DNA from 3 places in the Streptomyces sp. NPDC046909 genome. Region 2 is predicted to be linked to each of the others. Evidence: riboswitches for the same ligand, from Rfam matches in the RefSeq annotation. Region 2 holds a riboswitch; each other region holds the start of a gene.

Region 1 (7,290 bases), on a different contig from region 2:
CTCTGCCGCCGGCGCTCGACATCGAGTACAACCCGTACGACGCCAAGCACAAGTGCTACAGCATGAAGAAGGCGGCGCTGGTCAGCTGGATCAAGTCCTTCAGCAACGAGGTGAAGCGGCTCACCGGGCGCCGTCCGGTGATCTACACGACCGCCCACTGGTGGAACGTCTGCACCGGCGGCAGCACCGCCTTCGCCGCGAATCACGCACTGTGGGTCGCCCGCTACAACTCGGCGGACGCCGGGGCCCTGCCCAAGGGCTGGGGGTACTGGACGATCTGGCAGTACGACAACAGCGGCAGCCTGCCGGGTGATCAGAATCTCTTCAACGGCTCCATGACACAGCTGAGGAAGTTCGCCCGGGGCTCGTGACCCCTGGGGCGGCTGGGCCGTACCGGACCGCGCCGGAGGATCGGAGGGGAAACCCTCGGTTCCGGACACCGTGCGGCCCGCCTCAGTTCACCTTCCGTTCACCCTGGTTACCTACGTTCGACCAGCCAATGACGCTCGAACGATTGCCTGGGTAAATGGAAAACTTCTCGCTGATCCTCGCGATTGTGGTCGTAACCGCACTCGCGTTCGATTTCACGAACGGTTTTCACGACACCGCGAACGCGATGGCCACCACCATCTCGACCGGTGCGCTCAAGCCCAAGGTCGCGGTGGCCATGTCCGCCGTGCTGAACCTTGTAGGCGCCTTCCTCTCCGTGGAGGTCGCCAACACGATCTCCAAGGGTCTCGTCGACGAGAGCGGCATACGTCCCGAGGTCATATTCGCCGCCCTGGTGGGCGCGATCCTCTGGAACCTGCTGACCTGGCTGGTCGGACTCCCCTCCAGCTCCTCGCACGCCCTCATGGGCGGTCTGATCGGCGCCACCATCGCCTCGGCGGGCATGGGCGCGGTCCACGGTGACGTCCTCGTCACCAAGGTCCTCATCCCGGCGATCGCGGCGCCCGTCGTCGCGGGCCTCGCCGCCATGCTGGCAACCCGCCTCTCCTACACCCTCGGCAAGAAGGCCGACGGCAAGGCGGCGGCCAAGGGCTTCCGCGCGGGCCAGATCGCCTCGGCCGGCCTGGTCTCCCTCGCCCACGGCACGAACGACGCGCAGAAGACGATGGGCATCATCACCCTCGCCCTCGTCGCCGGCGGCGCCGTCGCCCCCGACTCCGACCCGCCCACCTGGGTCATCCTCTCCGCGGGTCTGGCCATCGCGCTCGGCACCTACCTCGGCGGCTGGCGCATCATCCGCACGATGGGCAAGGGCCTGACCGACCTCCAGCCGCAGCAGGGCTTCGCCGCCCAGACCAGCGCCGCGACGGTCATCCTCGCCTCCTCGCACCTGGGCTTCTCCCTCTCCACCACGCACTCCGTCTCCGGTTCGGTGATGGGCGCCGGCCTCGGCCGCAAGGGCGGCGTGGTCCGCTGGTCCACGGCGACCCGCATGTTCGTGGCCTGGGGCCTGACGCTCCCGGCGGCAGCCCTCGTAGGCGCCCTCGCGGAGTCGGTCACCGACCTCGGCGACTGGGGCACGGCGGTCGTGGCGGTCTTCCTGATCGCCTCCAGCGCCGCGATCTGGAAGATCTCCCGCCGCGAGGTCGTGGACGCGTCCAACGTCAACGACACCGACGGCGAGCCGGCCGGCGTGGTCACCACGGCGATCGCGGCCGTGACCCCGCCGCCCACCGGCACGGTCGCGGACGACCTGACCGCCACCATCCCGTCCCCGGCCGCCACCACGGAGCCCGCGGCCCCGCCGGCCGCCGCCGTCTGAGCCGCCCGCACCCAGCAGCAACGAAGGAATCACCCGCATGGAAATCGACTGGGCAGCACTGGGCTCCGTCTTCGGCGTCAGCCTCGTGGTCACCGTGGCCCTCGTGGCCCTCTTCACCCTCGGCATCATGGGCCTCTCCCGCCAGGAGCGGGCAGTGGCCCAGGGCGGCACCGCGGCCGCCGCGGTGGCCGGCGCCTACGCCTGCTTCGCGGCGTGCGCGGCGGCCGTGGGGTACGGGATCTATCTGATCGTCGCCTGACGCGACGACCGGACATCCGGTGGGGTGCGGGACGGTTCACCGTCCCGCACCCCACTCTTTTGTGACGGCTGTGACCGGCCGCATGTGGGCCTCGGCACACTCTCCCGTCGCAGGTCAACAGCAAGTTGACGGCCCTTCCGGGCCCATGGTGGACTGCCGGAGCCATGTACGACGGCAGAAGAGGAAGCCGGTGGAAGTCCGGCGCGGTCCCGCCACTGTCACCGGGGTAGGTAGCCCCGGGAGCCAGGAACTCTCGCCGTCGGTCTCGTCGAACCAGGGCGTGGACACCCTGAGTGAGGACATATCGCCATGCTCGCCTGCCGTTTGAGGTACCGCACCAGGTCGCTGCCCGACCCCACGGCCGGCTGAGCCGATGCGTGCCGATCGCGTCTTCGCGTACGGCGCCGCCGCCGGGCTCGTCGGGGATCTGCTGCTCGGTGATCCGCGCCGGGGGCATCCGGTCGCCGCGTTCGGGCGGGCCGCGGGTGCCGTGGAGCGGGTGCTGTGGCGGGACCACCGCGCGTGGGGGGCGCTGCATGCCGTCGTCTGTGCCGGGGGTGCCGTGGTCACCGGGGCCCTCGCGCAGAGAGTCGTACGGTCCTCCGCCGCCGCTTCCGTCGCGCTGACCGGGGTCGCCACCTGGGCCGTCGTGGGCGGGACTTCGCTCGCGCGCGAGGCCCGGGTCATCGGGCGGGCCCTGGAGGCCGGGGACGTCGAGGGTGCGCGGGAGCGGCTGCCGCATCTGTGCGGGCGGGATCCGCAGGCCCTGGACGCGGACGGGATCGCGCGGGCCGTGGTGGAGTCCGTTGCCGAGAACACGTCCGATGCCGTCGTGGGGGCGCTGGTGTGGGGGGCGCTCGGTGGGGTTCCCGGGCTGCTCGGGTTCCGGGCCGTCAACACGCTCGACGCGATGGTCGGGCACAAGTCCGCGCGGTACCGGCGCTACGGGTGGGCCTCCGCCCGGCTCGACGACGTCGCCGGGTGGCCGGGGGCGCGGCTGACCGCCGTACTCGCCACGGCCGCCGGTGGTGACCCTCGCGGTGCCGTGCGGGCGTGGCGGGAGGACGCCGGCAAGCATCCGAGTCCCAACGCCGGGCCCGTGGAGGCCTCGTTCGCGGGGGCGCTCGGGGTGCGGCTCGGCGGGACGCTGTCGTACGCCGGGCGGGTCGAGCACCGGCCCGTGCTCAACACCCGGGGACGGGCCGTCGCCACGCACGACATCGAGCGCGCCGTACGGCTCTCCCGGCGCGTCGGACTGCTCGCGCTCGGCGTCGGTGTCGCCGCGCGGGCCCTGGGGAAGGGACGTACGTCATGAGCGGGGGGCTGCTCGTCGCCGGGACCACCTCCGACGCCGGCAAGAGTGTCGTCACCGCCGGGATCTGCCGGTGGCTGGTACGGCAAGGGGTCAAGGTCGCGCCCTTCAAGGCGCAGAACATGTCCCTCAATTCGTTCGTGACGAAGGAAGGGGCTGAGATCGGGCGGGCTCAGGCCATGCAGGCCCAGGCCTGCCGGGTCGAGCCGACCGCGCTCATGAATCCCGTGCTGCTCAAGCCCGGCGGTGAGCAGAGCAGCCAGGTCGTGCTGCTCGGGAAGCCCGTGGGCGAGTTGAGCGCCCGGGGGTATCACGGGGGGCGGCAGCAGCGGCTGCTCGGGACCGTGCTGGACTGTCTCGCCGAACTGCGGGGCACGTATGACGCGGTGATCTGTGAGGGGGCCGGGAGCCCGGCCGAGATCAATCTCCGGCGGACCGACATCGTCAACATGGGGATCGCCCGGAACGCCGGGCTTCCCGTGCTGGTCGTCGGCGACATCGACCGCGGGGGCGTCTTCGCCTCCTTCTTCGGGACCGTGGCGCTCCTCTCGCCCGAGGACCAGGCCCTGGTCGCCGGGTTCCTCGTCAACAAGTTCCGCGGGGATGTCTCCCTCCTCGAACCCGGGCTCGACATGCTCCACGGGCTCACCGGGCGGCACACCTACGGCGTCCTGCCCTTCCAGCACGGACTCGGGATCGATGAAGAAGACGGGCTGCGGGTGTCGTTGCGCGGGACCGTGCGGGAGTCGAACACCGCGCCCCCCGTCGGGGAGGACGTGCTGCGGGTCGCCGTCTGTGCCATCCCCCTCATGTCGAACTTCACCGACGTGGACGCCCTCGCCGCCGAACCGGGTGTCGTGGTGCGGTTCGTGGACCGGCCGGAAGAGCTGGCCGACGCCGATCTCGTCGTGATCCCCGGCACCCGGGGGACCGTCCGGGCACTGGAGTGGCTGCGGGAGAGGGGGCTCGCGGAGGCCCTCAAGCGCAGGGTCGCCGAGCAGCGGCCCGTCCTCGGCATCTGCGGCGGCTTCCAGGTGCTCGGCGAGCACATCGAGGACGAGGTGGAGAGCCGGCAGGGGCATGTCGAGGGGCTCGGCGTGCTGCCCGTACGCGTGCGGTTCGCCCGCGAGAAGACCCTCACCCGGCCGGTGGGGGAAGCCCTCGGCGAGCGGGTCGAGGGGTACGAGATCCATCACGGAGTCGCTGACATCAGCGGAGGCGAGCCCTTCCTGGACGGCATCCGCGTCGGCCACACCTGGGGCACCCACTGGCACGGCTCCCTGGAGTCGGACGGGTTCCGGCGGGCCTTCCTGCGCGAAGTGGCGGCCGCCGCGGGCCGCCGTTTCGTGCCGGCGCCCGACACCTCTTTCGCCGCGCTGCGCGAGGAGCAGCTCGACCGGCTCGGCGACCTCATCGAACAGCACGCGGACACGGACGCGCTGTGGCGGCTCATCGAGTCCGGCGCGCCGCAAGGACTGCCTTTCATTCCACCGGGAGCGCCCGCATGAGCACTGTGTTGTTGTTGTCGACCGCCGACACGGACCTGTTGGCGGCGCGGGCCGCCTCCGGTGCCGACTACCGCATCGGCAACCCGACCCGCGTGGACGTGGCCGCCGAGCTGCCCGCGCTCGTCGAGGGCGCGGACATCGCCGTCGTACGGCTGCTCGGTGGCAAGCGCGCCTGGGAGGACGGGCTGGCCGCGCTGAAGGCCGCCGGGATCCCGACCGTGCTGCTGGGCGGCGAGGCCGTTCCGGACGCCGAGTTGATGGCCGAGTCGTCCGTCCCGGCGGGTGTCGTCGCCAAGGCGCTGAAGTACCTGGTCGAGGGCGGGACCGCGAACCTCACCGAGCTCGCGCGGTTCCTGTCGGACACCGTGCTGCTGACCGGTGAGGGGTTCGTCGAGCCGCAGAAGATGCCGGAGTACGGCGTCCACGGCTCGTACGCCTACGAGGAGGGCCGGCCGACCGTCGGCGTGCTCTTCTACCGAGCCCATGAGCTGAGCGGCAACACCGGCTTCGTGGACACCCTGTGCGACGCGATCGAGGCGCGGGGGGCCAACGCCCTTCCCGTGTACTGCGGTTCGCTGCGCGGGGCGGACGCCGGGCTGTACGAGATCCTCGGGAAGACCGACGCGCTCGTCGCGACCGTCCTCGCCGCCGGTGGCACGCATGCCTCGCAGGCGTCGGCGGGCGGAGACGAGGAGGCCTGGGACATCGGGGCGCTCGCCGACCTCAACGTGCCGGTGCTGCAAGGGCTTTGCCTTACGTCGTCGAAGGCGGCCTGGGACGAGTCCGATGCCGCCCTCTCCCCCATGGACGCGGCGATGCAGGTCGCGATCCCGGAGTTCGACGGGCGGATCATCACCGTTCCGTTCAGCTTCAAGGAGCAGGGTCCCGACGACGTCCCGGTCTATGTCGCCGACCCTGAGCGGGCCGCTCGCGTCGCCGGGATCGCCGTGCGGCACGCCCGGTTGAAGCACCGGCCGAACGCCGAGAAAAAGCTCGCGCTCGTCTTCACCGCGTACCCGACCAAGCACTCGCGGGTCGGCAACGCGGTGGGCCTGGACACGCCCGCGTCGGCCGTCCGGGTGCTGGACGCGCTGCGGGACGCGGGGCACGTCGTCGAGGGACACCCGGACAACGGGGACGAGTTGATCCACCGGCTCATCAACGCCGGTGGCCACGACGTCGAATGGCTCACCGAGGAGCAGCTGGCCGCCGCCCCCGCGCGCGTGCCGCTCGCCGACTATCGGGCGTGGTTCGACAAGCTCGCCCCGGAGCTGCGGGACGGCATGCTGGAGGCGTGGGGCGAGCCGCCGGGCAGCCTCTACGTCGACGGGGACGAGATCGTGCTGGCCTCCCTCCAGTTCGGGAACGTCGTCGTGATGATCCAGCCGCCGCGCGGCTTCGGGGAGAACCCGATCGCGATCTACCACGACCCGGACATGCCGCCGTCGCACCACTACATGGCGGCCTATCGCTGGCTCGAGAACTCCTTCGGCGCCGACGCCATCGTCCACATGGGCAAGCACGGCACGATGGAGTGGCTGCCGGGCAAGGGCCTCGGCCTGAGCGGGGGTTGTGCGCCGGACGCCGTGCTCGGGGAGCTGCCGCTGATCTACCCCTTCATCGTCAACGACCCCGGCGAGGGCACCCAGGCCAAGCGGCGCGGGCACGCAACCGTGGTCGACCATCTCGTCCCGCCGATGGCCCGCGCCGACACCTACGGTGACCTCGCCAAGCTGGAGCAGCTCCTCGACGAGTACGCGCTCGTCTCCGACCTGGACCCGACGAAGGCTCCGGCCGTGCGGGCGCAGATCTGGACGCTGGTGAAGGCGGCCGAGCTCCACCACGATCTGCATGTCGAGGACCAGCCGGACGAGGACGACTTCGACGAGTTCGTCATGCACATCGACGGCTATCTGTGCGAGATCAAGGACGTGCAGATCCGCGACGGACTGCACATCCTCGGCGGCGGGCCGGTCGACGAGGCGCGGGTCAACCTGGTGCTCGCCGTCCTGCGCGCCTCGCAGGTGTGGGGCGGACAGGCGAACGCGCTGCCGGGGCTGCGGGCTTCCTTCGCCGCTCATTTCGGGCTGGTCGAGAAGGAGTTGCTCGCCGAGCCGGGGGCGCCGGTGAAGGTGCCGGTCGAGCTGACCGAGCTGGTCGAGGGGCCGTCCCGGAGTGCCGCCGACGCGATCGACCTGCTGGAGCAGCTGTGCCGGCGGGTCGCGGAGGGCATGGAGGCACGGGACTGGGACGTCACCCTCGCCCCGGCCGTGCTGCGTGGCGTGCTGGGGGTCGAACTCCCCGACGGCGTGGCCGTGTTGGAGTTCGCCTGCAATGAGGTGGTGCCGCGTCTCGCCCGCACCACCGACGAGATCGACCACATCCTCAAGGCCCTCGACGGCGGTTACGTCCCGGCGGGTCCGTCCGGTTCGCCGACGCG
Region 2 (7,290 bases):
ACGGTGTTGAGGATCGTCGACTTTCCCGTGCCCGACGGGCCTGCCAGGAGGACGAGTTCGCCCTCCGGGACCTCGAAGTCCACGCCCTGGACGGCGGGTTCGGGGGCTCCTTCGTAGGTGACGGAGACGTCTTCGAAGCGGATCACGACGGCTCCTTGTGAGGGGCGAGGAGGGCGGGGAGCAGGCCTACGAGGATCGCCGCCGCGGGCCAGAGGGGGAGGGTGGGGGCGGTGAGGGGGATCACGCCAGGGTTGAGGGCCGCGGCTGGGGCCTGGGTGGCTGCCACTGCCAGTGCGACCGCCACCGTCGCGCCGGACGCGGCGACCAGGCACGCGCGCGTGGTCCAGCGGTCCGGGCGGTAGCGGGTGCGCGGGGTGCGGCGGCCACCCAGGCGGAGCCCTGCCAGGGCCGCGGTCAGGCCGGTGAGGAGGACCGGGAGACCGTACGTGCCGCCGTCGGCGGTGAGCAGGCCGTACGTTCCCGCGCAGACGCCCAGCAGGCCGCCGAGGGTGAGTGCGGTCGTCGTACGGCGGACACGGGGAGGGACGTCGGCGGTGCGGCCGTATCCGCGCGCGTCCATCGCGGCGGCGAGGGCCACGGAGCGTTCCAACGCGCCCTCCAGGACCGGGAGGGCGACCTGGAGGAGTCCGCGGAGGCCGGAGTCCGGGCGGCCGCGGAGGCGACGGGCGGCGCGGAGACGCTGGACGTCGGCGATCAGGCTCGGTGCGAAGGTCATCGCGACGACCACCGCGACGCCCATCTCGTACAGGGCGCCCGGGAGGGACTTGAGGAGGCGGCTGGGGCTTGCGAGGGCGTTCGCCGCGCCTACGCAGATCAGGAGGGTGGCGAGTTTCAGGCCGTCGTAGAACGCGAACGTGAGGGTCTCCGCGGTCACCTTGCCGCCCAGGCGGATGCCCTGTGCCCAGTCGGGGAGGGGGAGTTCGGGGAGGGTGAGGAGTACGTGGGTGCCGGGGAGGGGGGAACCGAGAAAGGTGGTGAAGGCGAGGCGGATGAGGAGGACGGCCAGGGCGAGTTTGACGAACGCGGTGTAGGAGCGGGACCAGGGGGTGTTGGGGCGGCAGGTTGTCACGACATACGCGGAGGTGGTGATGAGGAGGGTCAGGAGGAGGGGGTTGGTGGTGCGGGTGGCGGCGGTGCCGAGGCCGAGGGACCAGAGCCACCAGGCGCCGGGGTGGAGTTGGGGGGTGGGGCGGTGGTGACTGTGGGGCGGGTCACTGGGTGCCCTGTGCTGTGGCTGGGCGCAGCCAGGCCTATGCATCGCGGCGCCGCCGCCTCGCCTGCCACACCGCCGCCCCGCCCAGCACCGTCACCACCGCCACCCCCGCGAACAGTCCCATCGACGGGCCGCTGCCCCCGGAGTCCTTCTCCTTCTTCCGCTCCTCCGTGGACGTCGGCTTCTCCCCTCCCGCGACCTGCTCCCCGCACCCCGTCTCCGGATACCCCGCGATGGCGCACAGGAGGGCGTTCGTGTCGTACCGGAGGGGTTTCGCGACCGTTGCCAGGGCCTCGGCCGTGGTCGCGTTCTCGGCGACGACCGCGCAGGCCGTACGGGCCGTCGGAGGGGTCTCGCCGTTCGGGGCGTCCGAGGGCGTGCCGAAGTCGATGAGCAGGGCCACTCGCTTGCTGCCCGACCCGGGCGCCGGGGTCTTCGCGCAGATCGTCGCGAAGTCCGCCGTACCGCGGGGCGTGGACGCGTCGGCGGAGTCCGCGCTGACGGCGAACCGGAAGCCTTGGACGTCGCCGTCGGAGGGGACGGCGGTGGCGGGGCCCTGGGTGGCGTAGGTCCAGGCGGTGCCGGTGCGGTCCCAGAAGGACCAGTAGCGGTAGCCGGTGGCCTGGGCGGACGCGGGGGCGAGGGCCGCGAGGAGGAACGCGGCGAGGAGGAGGGCGGCGGCGCGGCGGGGGGTCACGGAGGTCACGGGGGTCACTGCTCGCGCTTCCGGCCGCGGAGCATGAGGGCGGAGCCGATGAGGGAGCCGAGGAGGAGACCGCCGCCGACGGTCCAGGCGACGGTGAGGGCGCCGTCGTCATCGTCCTCGTCGGTGTTCGCCTCCAGCAGGGGTTCCTCGTCCAGGGTGGGTACGTGCTCGGGCTTCGGGCCGGTCGCGTTCAGCAGGGTGACCAGGTTCTTGCCGCCGAACTCGCGCGGGTCCACGCCGCCGGCCCGGGCGGCGAAGATCAGCTGGGCGTACGCGGCCGGGCCGCTCTGCGCGGCCCACTTCAGGGCGTGGGTCTCCAGCCAGTGAACGGACGCGGCGGCCTCGTCGTTGAAATCGGCGGCGGAGAGGGCGACCACGGCGTCGGCCGTGTTGCCGTAGTCCGGCTGGTCCTCGGCGCCGGGGAGCGCGGACTTAAGGTACTTGTCCTTGGCCATGGTCCCGGCGAGGTACGAGGCGCCGTTGTGGACGGCCCGCTCGAAGTCCCGGGGCTTCTCGCAGGACTTGGAGGCCTGCTCACCGCCGAGGAGGAAGATCTGAGGCTGCCCGCCCAGGCCGCTGAGCACGGCCGCCGCCGTGGCGTCCGCGTTGGCGACGAGCTTGCCCTTCTTGTCGGGCTGGTAGGCGAACGCGCCGCCGTCGCCGGTGCAGGGCAGGGCGAGCTTCAGCAGGGCGTCGGAGGGGGTCTTGCCGTCCTTCTCGAACGACTTCATCGACCCGGTGCCTGTCATGCTCGCGGCGAGGATCGCGTCGATGACGACGGACGTGGAGTTCGCGTCGGTCGCCCCGCCCGCCGTGTAGCCCCAGCCGCCGTCCTCGTTCTGCACCGACTTCAGCCAGGCGAGCCCCTTGCGTACCGCGTCCTCATGCTGGCTGGTGACCGTGGCGAGCGCCTGGACGGCCGCGGCCGTGCTGTTGGTGTCGACCATCACCTTGGCGTCGCAGGGCTTGGTGGTGTCCGCGCGGAACGCCGGGAAGGCGCCGCTCGCGCACTGCTGCCCGGCCAGCCAGTCCTCGGCCTTCTGGGCGGGGATCACGCCCTGCCGGTTCAGCGCCAGCAGCGTCAACGACTGCCGCCACACCCCGTCGTACGTCGGATCCCCCGCCCCGTACAACCCCTCGGGTATCGCCACCGACGGTGAGGGAGAAGGACTCGCGGCCACGGCCGGTGCGGCCGCCCCGATCACTGCGGTGGCGGCCAGGACCGCGGCGCTGCGGCGGACGTTCATGATCGGCGGGTGCCTCTCCCTGAAGGGGAGCCGGGCAGCACGGGACACCCCGGCGGCTCGGCTCCGTATGCCTCGACGGTGCCGTGCAGCGGCCGTTGCCGATGCACGTGAGCCGGTCACTAGAACCGTGCGGGGCGATCCGGCTCGCCGTCCCGGGGAGTGGGGCGGCTCACGGTTGCGGGTCAGCGCCGGATTTGCACCGGCTTCCCCCCGTACGGGTGTGATGACGACCCGGCCACTCTACCGGCACGTAACAAGCCCCCTGAGAGGCGGCTGTGCGCCGGGTAGGTTCACCGGCATGGGGATCGCGACGGGGAGACGGATCGGCTCGGGGCGGGCCTCCGACGTGTACGAGATCGACGCGGCGTGGGTGCTGCGGCGCGCCCGGCACCCGTACGGCGACGCGCTCGCCGAGGCGGCCGTGATGGAGCGGGTGCGGGGGCATGGCTACCCCGTGCCCCGGGTGCGGGTCGAGGACTGCTCGCGGACCGACCTCGTCATGGAGCGGCTGTACGGGCCGACGATGCTGGGCGCGTTCGCCGCCGGGCGGATCGGGCCTCGGGAGGCGGGGGAGGAACTGGCCGGGCTGCTGCGGCGGTTGCACGCCATCCCCGGGCGGATCGTGCATCTGGACCTGCATCCGGACAACGTCATCCTCACCCCCGACGGGCCCTACGTCATCGACTGGGCCAACGCCGAGGAGGGCGACCCCGGCCTCGACTGGGGCATGTCGGCGGTGATCCTCGCCCAGGTCGCCGTGGGCGACGAACCCTTCGCGGAGGCGGCGGGCTCGATGCTGGCCGCGCTGCTCGCGGATCCCTCGGGGGCGACCGGGGAGGGGCTGGCGGAGGCGCGGCGACGGCGGGCCGTCAACCCGACGATGAGCCGCCGGGAGGTCGAACTGCTCGGTGAGGCGGAGGAGTTGATCAGGTCGTACTGGCCGTCGTGAAGGCCGAAGTGAAGGCCGTCGTGGCAGCCTCGACTACGCGCTCACCGCTGACGCCTGAGGCGTCGGTCCCCCGAACGGCAGATGCAGCGCACGCGACGCCAGCAGCCAACTCCCGTCCCCCGTACGCCGGAACGTGTCCTCGTAGTGCCCGACCTGGACCGGCGCGCCGGGCGGCACGATGCCGCCGCCGTAGCCGTCGACCCGGTACGTCGTGAAGTACGAGGTCGCCGACGCCGTCTCCGAAGACGTCACCGTGACCAGGACGTTGGACATCACGCGCCGCGACAGCCGGTCCTCGGGGCGCGACCCGAAGTACTCGCGCAGTGCCGCCCGCCCCTCGAACCGCCGCCCGTCCCCCGGCGTGGGCCACTCCCAGCTGCCGTCCTCGGTGAACAGCTCGGCCACGGACCCGGGGTCGCCGATGTCGAGGCGGTGGACGAAGTCGAGGACGAGGCGCTCACAGGCGCGCTCGGCGAGGAGCTGCTCCAGAGGGTCCAGAGAGTTCAGAGGGTCCATGGTCCCCTTGTTAGCAGCGCCGCCGCACGCCCCGCGAGCCGATTACACCGCCACGTACGTCTACACCGCCACGTACGTCACCGGCTCGCTCCCCGTCACCGCCTCCGCCCGCCCCAGCTTCACCAGCCGCCGCAGATGCGCCTCGGCCTCCGAGACCGCGATGTTCCTTGATCCGTAGGGGATTTGGTCCCAGGGCCGGTTCCACTCCATGCGCTCGGCGAGCTGCCAGGGGGTGAGGGGTTCGACCAGCAACGTCAGGAGGTCGCCGAGGCGTTCCTCGTGGTGGGCGAGCAACTCCCGTACGCGGCCCGCCGCGTCGGTGAAAGTGTGCTGGTGGGCCGGGAGCACCTCGGCGGGGGCGAGGCGGCCGACGCGTTCGAGGGAGTCGAGGTAGTCGCCGAGGGGGTCGGTGACGGTGGTGTCGTCGGGGTCCTCGTACAGGCCGATGTGCGGGGTGATCTCGGGGAGGAGATGGTCGCCGGAGAACAGGCGGCCGTGGCCCGGGAGTTGGGCGGGATGCTCCTCCTCCAGGTGCAGGCAGACATGGCCGGGGGTGTGGCCCGGCGTCCAGATCGCGCGCAGACGGCGGCCCGGGAGGGGGAGGAGTTCGCCGGGGACGATCTCGCGGTCGGGGACGGCGGGGGAGAAGCCGGGGAGCCGGCGGGGGCGGGCCGTGCGCAGCGGGGCCACGTGGGCTTCCGGGGCGCCGGCCGCCGTGAGCTTGGCCGACATGTACGACAGCCAGCGGCTCGCGTCGGTCTCGCGGGTGCGGCGGACGATCGCCGAGTCCGCCTCGTGCATTGCGATCCAGGCGCCGGAGGCCTCCCTGACCTTGCCGGACAGGCCGTGGTGGTCGGGGTGGTGGTGGGTGATGACCACTCCGTGGATCTCCCCGGCCACCGTCCCGAGCGCGGTCAGCCCCGCGGTGAGCGTGTCCCAGGACTCCGGGTCGTCCCAGCCCGTGTCGACCAGCACCGGACCTCGGTCGGTGTCGACGACGTACACGAGCGTGAAGCCCAGGGGGTTGTCGGGGATGGGTACATGGATGGAGCGGACGCCGCCGCCGTGGTCGGTGACCTGTGGTGCGAGCTGTGTCATGGGCTCCCCCGTCTCCGCGTTCTCGCCACTATAACTAGAACGGGTTTCGATGGGAGCCCAAGTCACCTGTCGGCAAAGGATCATTGTCGGCTCGTCCATGTGAGCTCTGTGGACTCCTCCGAGGGGAACTGGTATCAGTTCCGGTATCTGATGAACCGTCAGAGTCAGCTCCCGGGGAGGCAGTCGCCATGACCGAGCTCGTGGAACACGGACAGCTGTTCATCGGCGGGGAGTTGACCGACCCCCTGGGCAAGGACGTCATCGAGGTGATCTCCCCGCACACCGAGGAGGTCATCGGACGCGTCCCGCACGCGTCGCGGGAAGACGTGGACCGGGCCGTGGCGGCGGCGCGGCAGGCGTTCGAGGAAGGACCCTGGCCGCGGCTGACGCTCGACGAGCGCATCGAGGTCGTCGGCCGTATCAAGGACGGCATCCTCGCCCGGCACGAGGAGATGGCCCGCGTGATCTCCTCCGAGAACGGATCGCCGTACTCCTGGAGCGTCCTCGCGCAGGCGCTCGGCGCGATGATGGTGTGGGACGCGGCGATCACGGTCGCGCGGAACTACACGTACGAGGAGCAGCGCGACGGCGTCCTCGGCAAACTCCTCGTCCGGCGCGAACCGGTGGGCGTCGTCGCGGCCGTAGTCCCTTGGAACGTCCCGCAGTTCGTGGCCGCCGCGAAGCTCGCGCCCGCGCTGCTGACCGGCTGCACGGTGGTGCTGAAGCCGTCGCCCGAGTCGCCGCTGGACGCGTATCTCCTCGCCGAGATCACGCGCGAGGCCGGGCTGCCGGAGGGCGTGCTGTCGATCCTGCCCGCCGACCGTGAGGTCAGCGAGTACCTGGTCGGGCACCCCGGCGTGGACAAGGTCTCCTTCACCGGCTCGGTGGCGGCGGGCAAGCGGGTGATGGAGGTGGCCTCGCGCCATCTCACGCGCGTGACACTGGAGTTGGGCGGCAAGTCCGCGGCGGTGGTGCTGCCGGACGCGGACATCGAGACCTCCGTGCCCGGGATCGTCTCGGCGGCCTGGATGAACAACGGCCAGGCGTGCGTGGCCCAGACCCGCATCCTCCTCCCGCGCTCCCGCTACGACGAGTTCGCGGACGCCTTTTCGGCGGCGGCGAGCGCGCTGGTCGTCGGCGACCCGCTGGACCCGGCGACGCAGGTGGGGCCGCTGGTGGCCAAGCGGCAGCAGCAGCGCAACCTCGACTACATCCGCATCGGCCAGGAGGAGGGCGCGAAGATCCTCACGGGCGGCGGGCGTCCGCCGGGCCTGGACCGCGGCTGGTACGTCGAGCCGACCCTCTTCGGCGACGTCGACAACTCCATGCGGATCGCCCGCGAGGAGATCTTCGGCCCGGTGATCTGCCTGCTGCCGTACGGCGACGAGTCCGAGGCGCAGAAGATCGCCAACGACTCCGACTACGGGCTCAGCGGCAGCGTGTGGACGGCGGACGTGGCGCACGGCATCGAGTTCGCGCGGGGGGTGCGGACGGGCACGTACAACGTCAACACCTTCAGCCTCGACATGCTGGGCCCGTT
Region 3 (7,290 bases), on a different contig from region 2:
CCATCCAGAAGGCGCCGATCAGCATCGCCACGACCACGAGACCCGCGACGAGCAGCCCGATGCCGAGGGCGCCCCGGCCCGCGGCCACGTCCATCCATGCGGTAGTCATGGCACGCGAGTACCCCTGGCGTCCCGTGCGAACCAAACCGGAGAAACAGGCCGAAACCCTTGGGAGCGCGGGGTTTGACACGATCCACCACGGCTACCCGCCCGGTGTGACGACGACAACCCAGCAGGAGCTCTTCCGGTACCTGGAGGACCGCTTCGTCTGCGCACAGGCGTGCACCGAGTGCGCCCGGGCGTGTGCCCTGCGCGCGAGCCTCGTGGATCCGGACGGGACCGAGGAACAGGAACTCGTACGACGCAAGGGCATCATGTGCGCGGAGGTCTGCGACGCGACGTGCCGGGTGCTGTCCGAGCAGAACCGGCTGGACGAGAACGCCATCCGCGTCCAGCTGGAATGGTGCCGGACGGTGTGCCTGGAGTGCGCCCACGCCTTCGACGGCCGCCCCGGCGCCGAGGAGGGCGCGAAGGCCTGCCGCGACTGCGCCCAGGCCTGCACGGACTTCATGGCGACGCTGCGCTGAGCGCAGAACTGAGCGGCGTACGGCGTACTGAGCGGCGCACTGAGCGCTGAACTGAGCCCGGCGGAGGGGCCGATCGCCCTGAACCAGCCCTCGACACCGCGCCGAGCCCACCTCAGCCCAGCGCACGCCCCAGGCGTACGTTCCAGCGCCCCAGTCGGCCGCTGAGCTCGACGACCGTCAGTGGCGGGACGTCCGTGCGCCAGAACGCCGACTCCGGTGCGCCGAGGGCCCGTACGACCACCGCGCGCGCGAGTTCGGGCTCGGCCACGGCGATGACGCGCCCCGCGCCGTCGGCGACCGTGTCCAGCCACCGTCCGACTCGGTCGCACACCGCGCGCACCGACTCGCCGTCGTGCGGCGCCGACTCGGGGTCCGCGAGCCAACGGGCCAGTGACTCCGGCTCCTTGGCGCTCACGTCGGCCAAGGTCGAACCGCGCCAGCGCCCGGCGTCCAGGGCCGCCAGCGGTGCCGCGTCCTCGGCGCGCAGCCCGAGCGCGGCGGCCGTCTCCCGGCAGCGCACGGTGGGGGAGCAGACGACCAGGTCAGCTGCCGGGAGGGTGCCCGCGGCGGCCTCGGCGAGGCGGCGCCCGGAGGCGTCGAGAGAGCAGCCGTCGTCGAACCTGGCCTCCCGCAGCGCCTCCGTGATCGCGGGTGAGATCAACATCACTCGGCTGGTCATACGTCCCTTCCCCCGCTCAACAACCCCTCCAAGATCGGCATTTGACGGGCCGAACAGCCCTCCGGGAGCGCCCGGGGTGCTCCCATGCGCTCTTGGCCGCACCTCTCCCACGCGGTACCTTCTCGTGGATATCGACGACGGTTCGGTGGAAGCCGGTGGGATTCCGGCACGGTCGCGCCACTGTATGCCGGGAACGCCCTTCGGGTGCGGGCCGGGTGAGTCAGACCCGCCCCGTCGTCCTGTGCACCACCGAAACGGGACGCGAGTTCCCCCAGGAGGCTCCTGCCATGGCGCAGACCGTCGCCCAGCCGACCACCAGCTCCACCGCCGTACCCGCAAAGCTGCCGATCGGCGCCATCGCCCCCTGGGCGGTCTTCTTCGGCGTGCTGATGCTGGTCCTGCTCTACTTCGTCGGCGCCGAACAGGGCGCCACCTCCCTCATCTCCGGTGAGGGGGTCCACGAGTGGGTGCACGACGCCCGCCACCTGCTCGGCTTCCCCTGCCACTGACAGCGACGAGGAAGCACTTCCGCTCATGAACTCCGCAACTGTCAGAAACCTGTTGGTCCGCGGCATGCTCGCGGGCCTCGCCGCGGGTCTGGCCGCGCTCGTGGTCGCGTACTTCCTGGGTGAACCGAAGGTCGATCAGGCGATCGCCTTCGAGGAGTCCCACGCCCACGAGCACGGCGGCGAGGAACTCGTCAGCCGCACCCTGCAGTCCACCGCCGGCCTGTCCACCGGCGTCCTCGTCTACGGGGTCGCCTTCGGCGGTATCGCGGCGCTCGCGTACTGCTTCGCGCTCGGCCGGATCGGCCGCTTCGGGCCGCGCGCGAGCGCGCTGCTCCTGGCGGCCGCCGGACTGGGCTCCGTCTACGTCGTCCCGTTCCTGAAGTACCCGGCCAACCCGCCGGCCGTGGGCGACCCCGACACCCTCAACCAGCGCACCGCGCTGTTCTTCCTGATGATCGTGCTCAGCGTGCTGCTCACGGTCGGCGCGGTCATCCTGGGCAAGCGCCTCGCGCCCCGCCTGGGCAACTGGAACGCCACCCTCGCGGCGGGCGCGTTCTTCGTCCTCGTCGTCGGTCTGGCGTACGCCTTCCTGCCGTCGTTCAACGAGGTGCCGGAGCACTTCCCGGCCGCGCTGCTGTGGCAGTACCGGCTCGCCGCCCTCGCCGTCCAGGTGACCCTGTGGACCTCCTTCGGGCTGCTCTTCGGGCTGCTGGCGGAGCGGCTGCTGGTCCCCAGGGCGGCCAAGGAGACGGCGGGCGCGGCGCGGCCGACTCCCGTCGCCCACTGAGCGGTTCGCGCGTCACCTCACCACGAAAGGGCCCCTGGTACGCCAGGGGCCCTTTCGCGTGCCCTCGCCCGGTCTCTTCGTACGCCCTCACCATTCCCAATTTCTGAAACACGTTCTACCGTGTGCGCCGACAGGACCGGTCCCGGGGAGCCTGGAGGCGCCGTGCATCTCGAATACACGCCCGAGCAGCAGCGGCTGCGCACCGAACTGCGCGCCTACTTCGCCCAGTTGGTCCCGGAGGACGCGCACGCCCGGCACGGCGACAAACGGGAGCAGAAGCGCTTCTACCGCGACATCATCCGACGGCTCGGCGCGGACCGCTGGCTCGGCGTGGGCTGGCCCGAGGAGTACGGCGGCCGGGGCCTGAGCGCGATCGAGCAGTTCATCTTCTTCGACGAGGCCGCCCAGGCCGGAGTGCCGCTGCCGCTCATGGCGCTGAACACCGTCGGCCCGACGATCATGCAGTACGGCACGGACGAGCAGAAGGCGTACTTCCTGCCGAAGATCCTCTCCGGCGAGATCGACTTCGCGATCGGCTACAGCGAGCCCGACGCGGGCACCGACCTCGCCTCCCTGAAGACGCGCGCGGTACGGGACGGCGACGAGTACGTCGTCAACGGCCAGAAGATCTGGACGACCAACGGCGACACCGCGGACTGGGTGTGGCTCGCGACCCGCACCGACCCGGACGCCCCGCCCCACAAGGGCATCACCATGCTCCTGGTGCCGACCACCGACCCCGGCTACTCCTGCACCGTCATCAACACCCTCGCCGGACACGACACCACGGCCAGCTACTACGAGGACATCCGCGTCCCCGTCACCCGCCGCGTCGGCGCCGAGAACCAGGGCTGGCGCCTGATCACCAACCAGCTCAACCACGAACGCGTCACCCTCGCCGCCCACGGCACCATGGCGATCCGCGCCCTCCACGACGTCCAGCGCTGGGCCACCGAGACCAAACTCACCGACGGCCGCCGCGTCGTCGACCTCCCCTGGGTACGCCGCCGCCTCGCCCGCACCCACACCCGCCTCGAAGCCCTCAAACTCCTCAACTGGCAGATGGTCAGCGCCGTCCAGGACGGCACCCTCACCCCGCAGGACGCCTCCGCGGTCAAGGTGTACGGCTCCGAGGCCCGCCGCGACGCCTACGCCTGGCTCATGGAGATCGTGGGAGCTGCGGGCGCCCTCAAGGAGGGCTCGGCGGGCACCGTCCTCCACGGCGAGCTGGAGCGAGGCTACCGCTCGGCCGTCATCTTCACCTTCGGCGGCGGCAACAACGAGATCCAGCGCGAGATCATCTCGTGGATCGGTCTGGGGATGCCGCGGGTACGGCGTTAGCCTGCGGATGTGGCAGGCTTCGAACCGGACTTCTACAACAATGTCGTGACCGTGGCGGTCGTACTGCTCTTCACCAAACTGGTGACGCACCGGTCGGGGAAGAAGCGCGCCACGTATGGCGGTCCCTGGCTCTGGTGGGTGCTGCACGCGGTGAGCACGGCCAGCGCCGCGGCGGCCGTGGTCGTCGGCCTCGTCGCCGTCCACTACCGCGACGACTCGTTCGGCCAGCGCTACGCGGCCTGGACCCTGCTGGGCGTCTCGTTCGCGATTCTGGTCATCGACGTCCTGGTCGAGGACCTTCCGCTGGGACAGGGCGGAGGTGGCACGAATGGCTGACGCCGACCCGGGGCTGTTCACGCCGAAGTCGGTCACCTGGCAGATGCACGGCGACCCCATGATGTGGGTCGCCGGCGTCCGCGCGCTCTATCTCCAGGCCCTGCACCCGCGAGCGGTGCGCGGCGTCATGCAGAACTCGGACTTCCGCCAGGACGCCTGGGGCCGCCTCCTGCGCACCGCGAACTTCGTCGGCACCATCACGTACGGCACCACCGAGGCGGCGGAGAAGGCGGGCGCGCGGGTCCGGAAGATCCACACCATGCTGTCGGCCGTCGACCCGGACACGGGGGAGCGGTACGGCGTCGACGAACCCGAGCTGCTGCTGTGGGTGCACTGCGCCGAGATCGACTCCTATCTGCACGTCGCGCGCCGCTCCGGATTCCACCTCACCGACGCGCTGGCCGACCGCTACATCGCCGAACACCGCGTCAGCGCCCGTCTGGTGGGCCTCGACCCGGACGCCGTACCCGCCGACCAGGCCGAGATGGCCGCCTACTTCGAGAAGGTGCGTCCCGAACTCGCCGTCGGACCCGAGGCACGCGCGGTGGACGACTTCCTGCTCCGCCCGCCGACGCACCCCCTGCTCATCCCGGCGCGCGAGGTGCTGTGGCGGCGCGTGGCACAACTGGCGTACGCCGCTCTGCCGCCGTACGCCCACGAGCTGTACGGCAGACCGGCCCCGAAACCCGCCACCGTCACCCGCCAGTTGCGTGCCACGGGCACCCTGTTGCGCTGTGTTCCCGCACGTCTTCGCTGGCAACTCCCGCCCAAACACATCATCCGGGCCATGTCACGGCTCGGCCCCGGCTCGCGGCCCGCACCATACAAAGTGGGTAGATAGCTCGCCATACTGGACGGGCCAGGGGCGGGGCGAGACCATCGGGGGCGATCGCAGCAGATGGGGGACAGCAAGCTGATCCAGGGCCGGTACCGGCTGCTCGACCTGATCGGGCGCGGCGGCATGGGCGAGGTGTGGCGGGCACGCGACGAGTCGCTGGGCCGTCATGTAGCCGTGAAGTGCCTCAAGCCGCTGGGCCCGTCCCACGACCAGTCCTTCACCCGGGTGCTGCGCGAGAGGTTCCGCAGAGAGGCCCGGGTGGCCGCCGCCCTCCAGCACCGCGGAGTCACCGTCGTCCATGACTTCGGGGAGTCCGACGGAATCCTGTATCTCGTCATGGAGTTGCTGGAGGGCCGCAACCTCAGCCAGCTCCTGGAGGACAACAAACACCATCCGCTGCCCGTCGCGGACGTCGTCGAGATCGCCGACCAGGTCTCCGCCGCCCTCGCCTACACCCACCAACAGGGCATCGTGCACCGCGACCTGAAGCCCGCGAACATCATGCGGCTCACCGACGGCACAGTGAAGATCTGCGACTTCGGCATCGCCCGGCTCGGCCACGACATCGGCTTCACCTCCCGGCTCACCGGCACCGGCATCGCCATGGGCACCCCGCACTACATGTCGCCGGAGCAGATCGGCGGCTCCGAGGTGGACCAGCGCAGCGACCTCTACTCGCTGGGGTGCGTGCTGTACGAGATCGCCACCGGGGTACCGCCGTTCGACCTGGAGGACGCGTGGGCGATCCTCGTCGGCCACCGGGACACCCCGCCCCGGCCGCCGCGCAGCCACCGCGCCGAGGTGCCCGAGTACTTCGAGAAGATCATCCTGGACCTGCTGGCCAAGACGCCCGAGCAACGTCCGCGCGACGCCCGAGAGTTGGGGCGCCGGATCAGCATGGGGCGGACGACACCGACGTACGTGCCCACCGTGGTGACCCCTCAGCCGACGTTCCGGCCCGAGCCGACCGCGCGCGAGGCCCGGCTGCCGTCCTGGACCCGCGGGATGACCACCGGTCACAAGGCCACCGGCGCCGGTCTCGGCGGCACGCCGCCGGACGCCGGGGCCGGGCTCACCGGCGAGTGGATCCCCCGGGACGCGACCGGCCGGCAGATGGGCGAGCCCGCCCCGGACGGACCGGCCGCCCCCGACCCGGAGTCGCTCACCGCCCTGGCCGGACGGCACAACGCCGGCCTCAGCCTGGGACGCCTTGGCCGCTGGGCGGAGGCCGGCGAGGTGCACCGGGCCGTCGCCGCCGAGCGCGAGCACCTCCTCGGCCCCGACCACCCGGACACCCTCGCAAGCCGCTACGAGGTCGCCTTCACCCTCAGCCGCACCGGCCGCGCCGCCGACGCCCTGCGCGAGTACAAGCACGTCGCCCGCAGCCGCAGCCTCTCGCTCGGCCCGGACCACGCCGACACCCTCGCCGCCCGCCAGGAAATGGCGTACGTACTCGGCCAGTTGGGCCGCCACTTCGACGCCCACCAGGTCTATACGTCCGTCCTCGCCGCCCGCGCGCGCACCATGGGCCCCGACCACCCCGACACCCTGCGCTGCCGCCACAACCTCGCCTTCAACCTCAGCCGCCTCGGACGCCTGGAGGACTCGTACCGCATGGCCCACGACGTGGCGGCGGCCCGCGCCCGGGTCCTCGGCGCCGGCCACCCCGACACGCTGGTCACCCGCTACGAAGTCGCCTACGCATTGGGCCAGTTGGGCCGCTGGCCGGAGGCGTTGCAGACCTACCACGAGGTCGCAGAGGCCCGCGCCCAGGCCCTCGGCCCCGATCACCCCGACACCCTCGCCGCCCGCTACGAGGTCGGCATCAGCCTCGGCCGGCTCGGCCGCAGCGCGGAGGCGCTCCAGCTCTACCGCGACCTCATCGACGACCGCACCCGTGTCCACGGCCCCGCCCACCCCGAGACGCTCCGCGCCCGCCACGGCCTCGGCGTGAACCTCGGCCGCCTCGGCCGCTGGGAGGAGGCCCTCGCCGAGTCCCGGGACGTCTGCGCCATCCGCGAGCGCGTCCTGGGGCCCGAGCACCCCGACACCCTGGTCAGCCGCCGCGAGGTCGCCGTCGGCCTCGGCTGGCTGGGCCGCTGGGCCGACGCCCTCACCGAGTACCGCAGGGTCGCCACCGCCCGCGAACGCGTCCTCGGCGCCGGCCACCCCGACACCCTCGCCAGCCGCAACGACGAGGCCCACTGCCTGGA

What was found. A riboswitch is a leader RNA that binds a small molecule or an ion and turns the genes downstream of it on or off. The one in region 2 is predicted to bind cobalamin.
Region 1: linked by a shared signal. The riboswitch ahead of ABZ928_RS46410 (cobalamin biosynthesis protein) and the one ahead of ABZ928_RS50695 (prenyltransferase/squalene oxidase repeat-containing protein) in region 2 are both predicted to bind cobalamin.
Region 3: linked by a shared signal. The riboswitch ahead of ABZ928_RS22730 (CbtB-domain containing protein) and the one ahead of ABZ928_RS50695 (prenyltransferase/squalene oxidase repeat-containing protein) in region 2 are both predicted to bind cobalamin.

The regions. Positions count from the first base shown of each region.
Region 1 is NZ_JBEYXC010000022.1:98,006-105,295, reverse strand. Features, by position in the region: gene ABZ928_RS46425 (lysozyme) at 1-371, shown strand, start outside; gene ABZ928_RS46420 (inorganic phosphate transporter) at 527-1,771, shown strand; gene ABZ928_RS46415 (hypothetical protein) at 1,809-2,030, shown strand; cobalamin riboswitch at 2,162-2,304, shown strand; gene ABZ928_RS46410 (cobalamin biosynthesis protein) at 2,404-3,345, shown strand; gene ABZ928_RS46405 (cobyric acid synthase) at 3,342-4,850, shown strand; gene cobN (cobaltochelatase subunit CobN) at 4,847-7,290, shown strand, end outside.
Region 2 is NZ_JBEYXC010000029.1:61,897-69,186, reverse strand. Features, by position in the region: gene ABZ928_RS50710 (ATP-binding cassette domain-containing protein) at 1-146, opposite strand, end outside; gene ABZ928_RS50705 (energy-coupling factor transporter transmembrane component T) at 143-1,279, opposite strand; gene ABZ928_RS50700 (SCO2322 family protein) at 1,272-1,931, opposite strand; gene ABZ928_RS50695 (prenyltransferase/squalene oxidase repeat-containing protein) at 1,946-3,187, opposite strand; cobalamin riboswitch at 3,302-3,438, opposite strand; gene ABZ928_RS50690 (phosphotransferase) at 3,486-4,136, shown strand; gene ABZ928_RS50685 (nuclear transport factor 2 family protein) at 4,170-4,652, opposite strand; gene ABZ928_RS50680 (MBL fold metallo-hydrolase) at 4,713-5,750, opposite strand; gene ABZ928_RS50675 (aldehyde dehydrogenase) at 5,939-7,290, shown strand, end outside.
Region 3 is NZ_JBEYXC010000006.1:433,114-440,403, forward strand. Features, by position in the region: gene ABZ928_RS22715 (DUF6479 family protein) at 1-109, opposite strand, end outside; gene ABZ928_RS22720 (ferredoxin) at 216-587, shown strand; gene ABZ928_RS22725 (histidine phosphatase family protein) at 700-1,266, opposite strand; cobalamin riboswitch at 1,362-1,515, shown strand; gene ABZ928_RS22730 (CbtB-domain containing protein) at 1,554-1,775, shown strand; gene ABZ928_RS22735 (CbtA family protein) at 1,801-2,562, shown strand; gene ABZ928_RS22740 (acyl-CoA dehydrogenase family protein) at 2,725-3,903, shown strand; gene ABZ928_RS22745 (hypothetical protein) at 3,913-4,239, shown strand; gene ABZ928_RS22750 (oxygenase MpaB family protein) at 4,232-5,080, shown strand; gene ABZ928_RS22755 (serine/threonine-protein kinase) at 5,138-7,290, shown strand, end outside.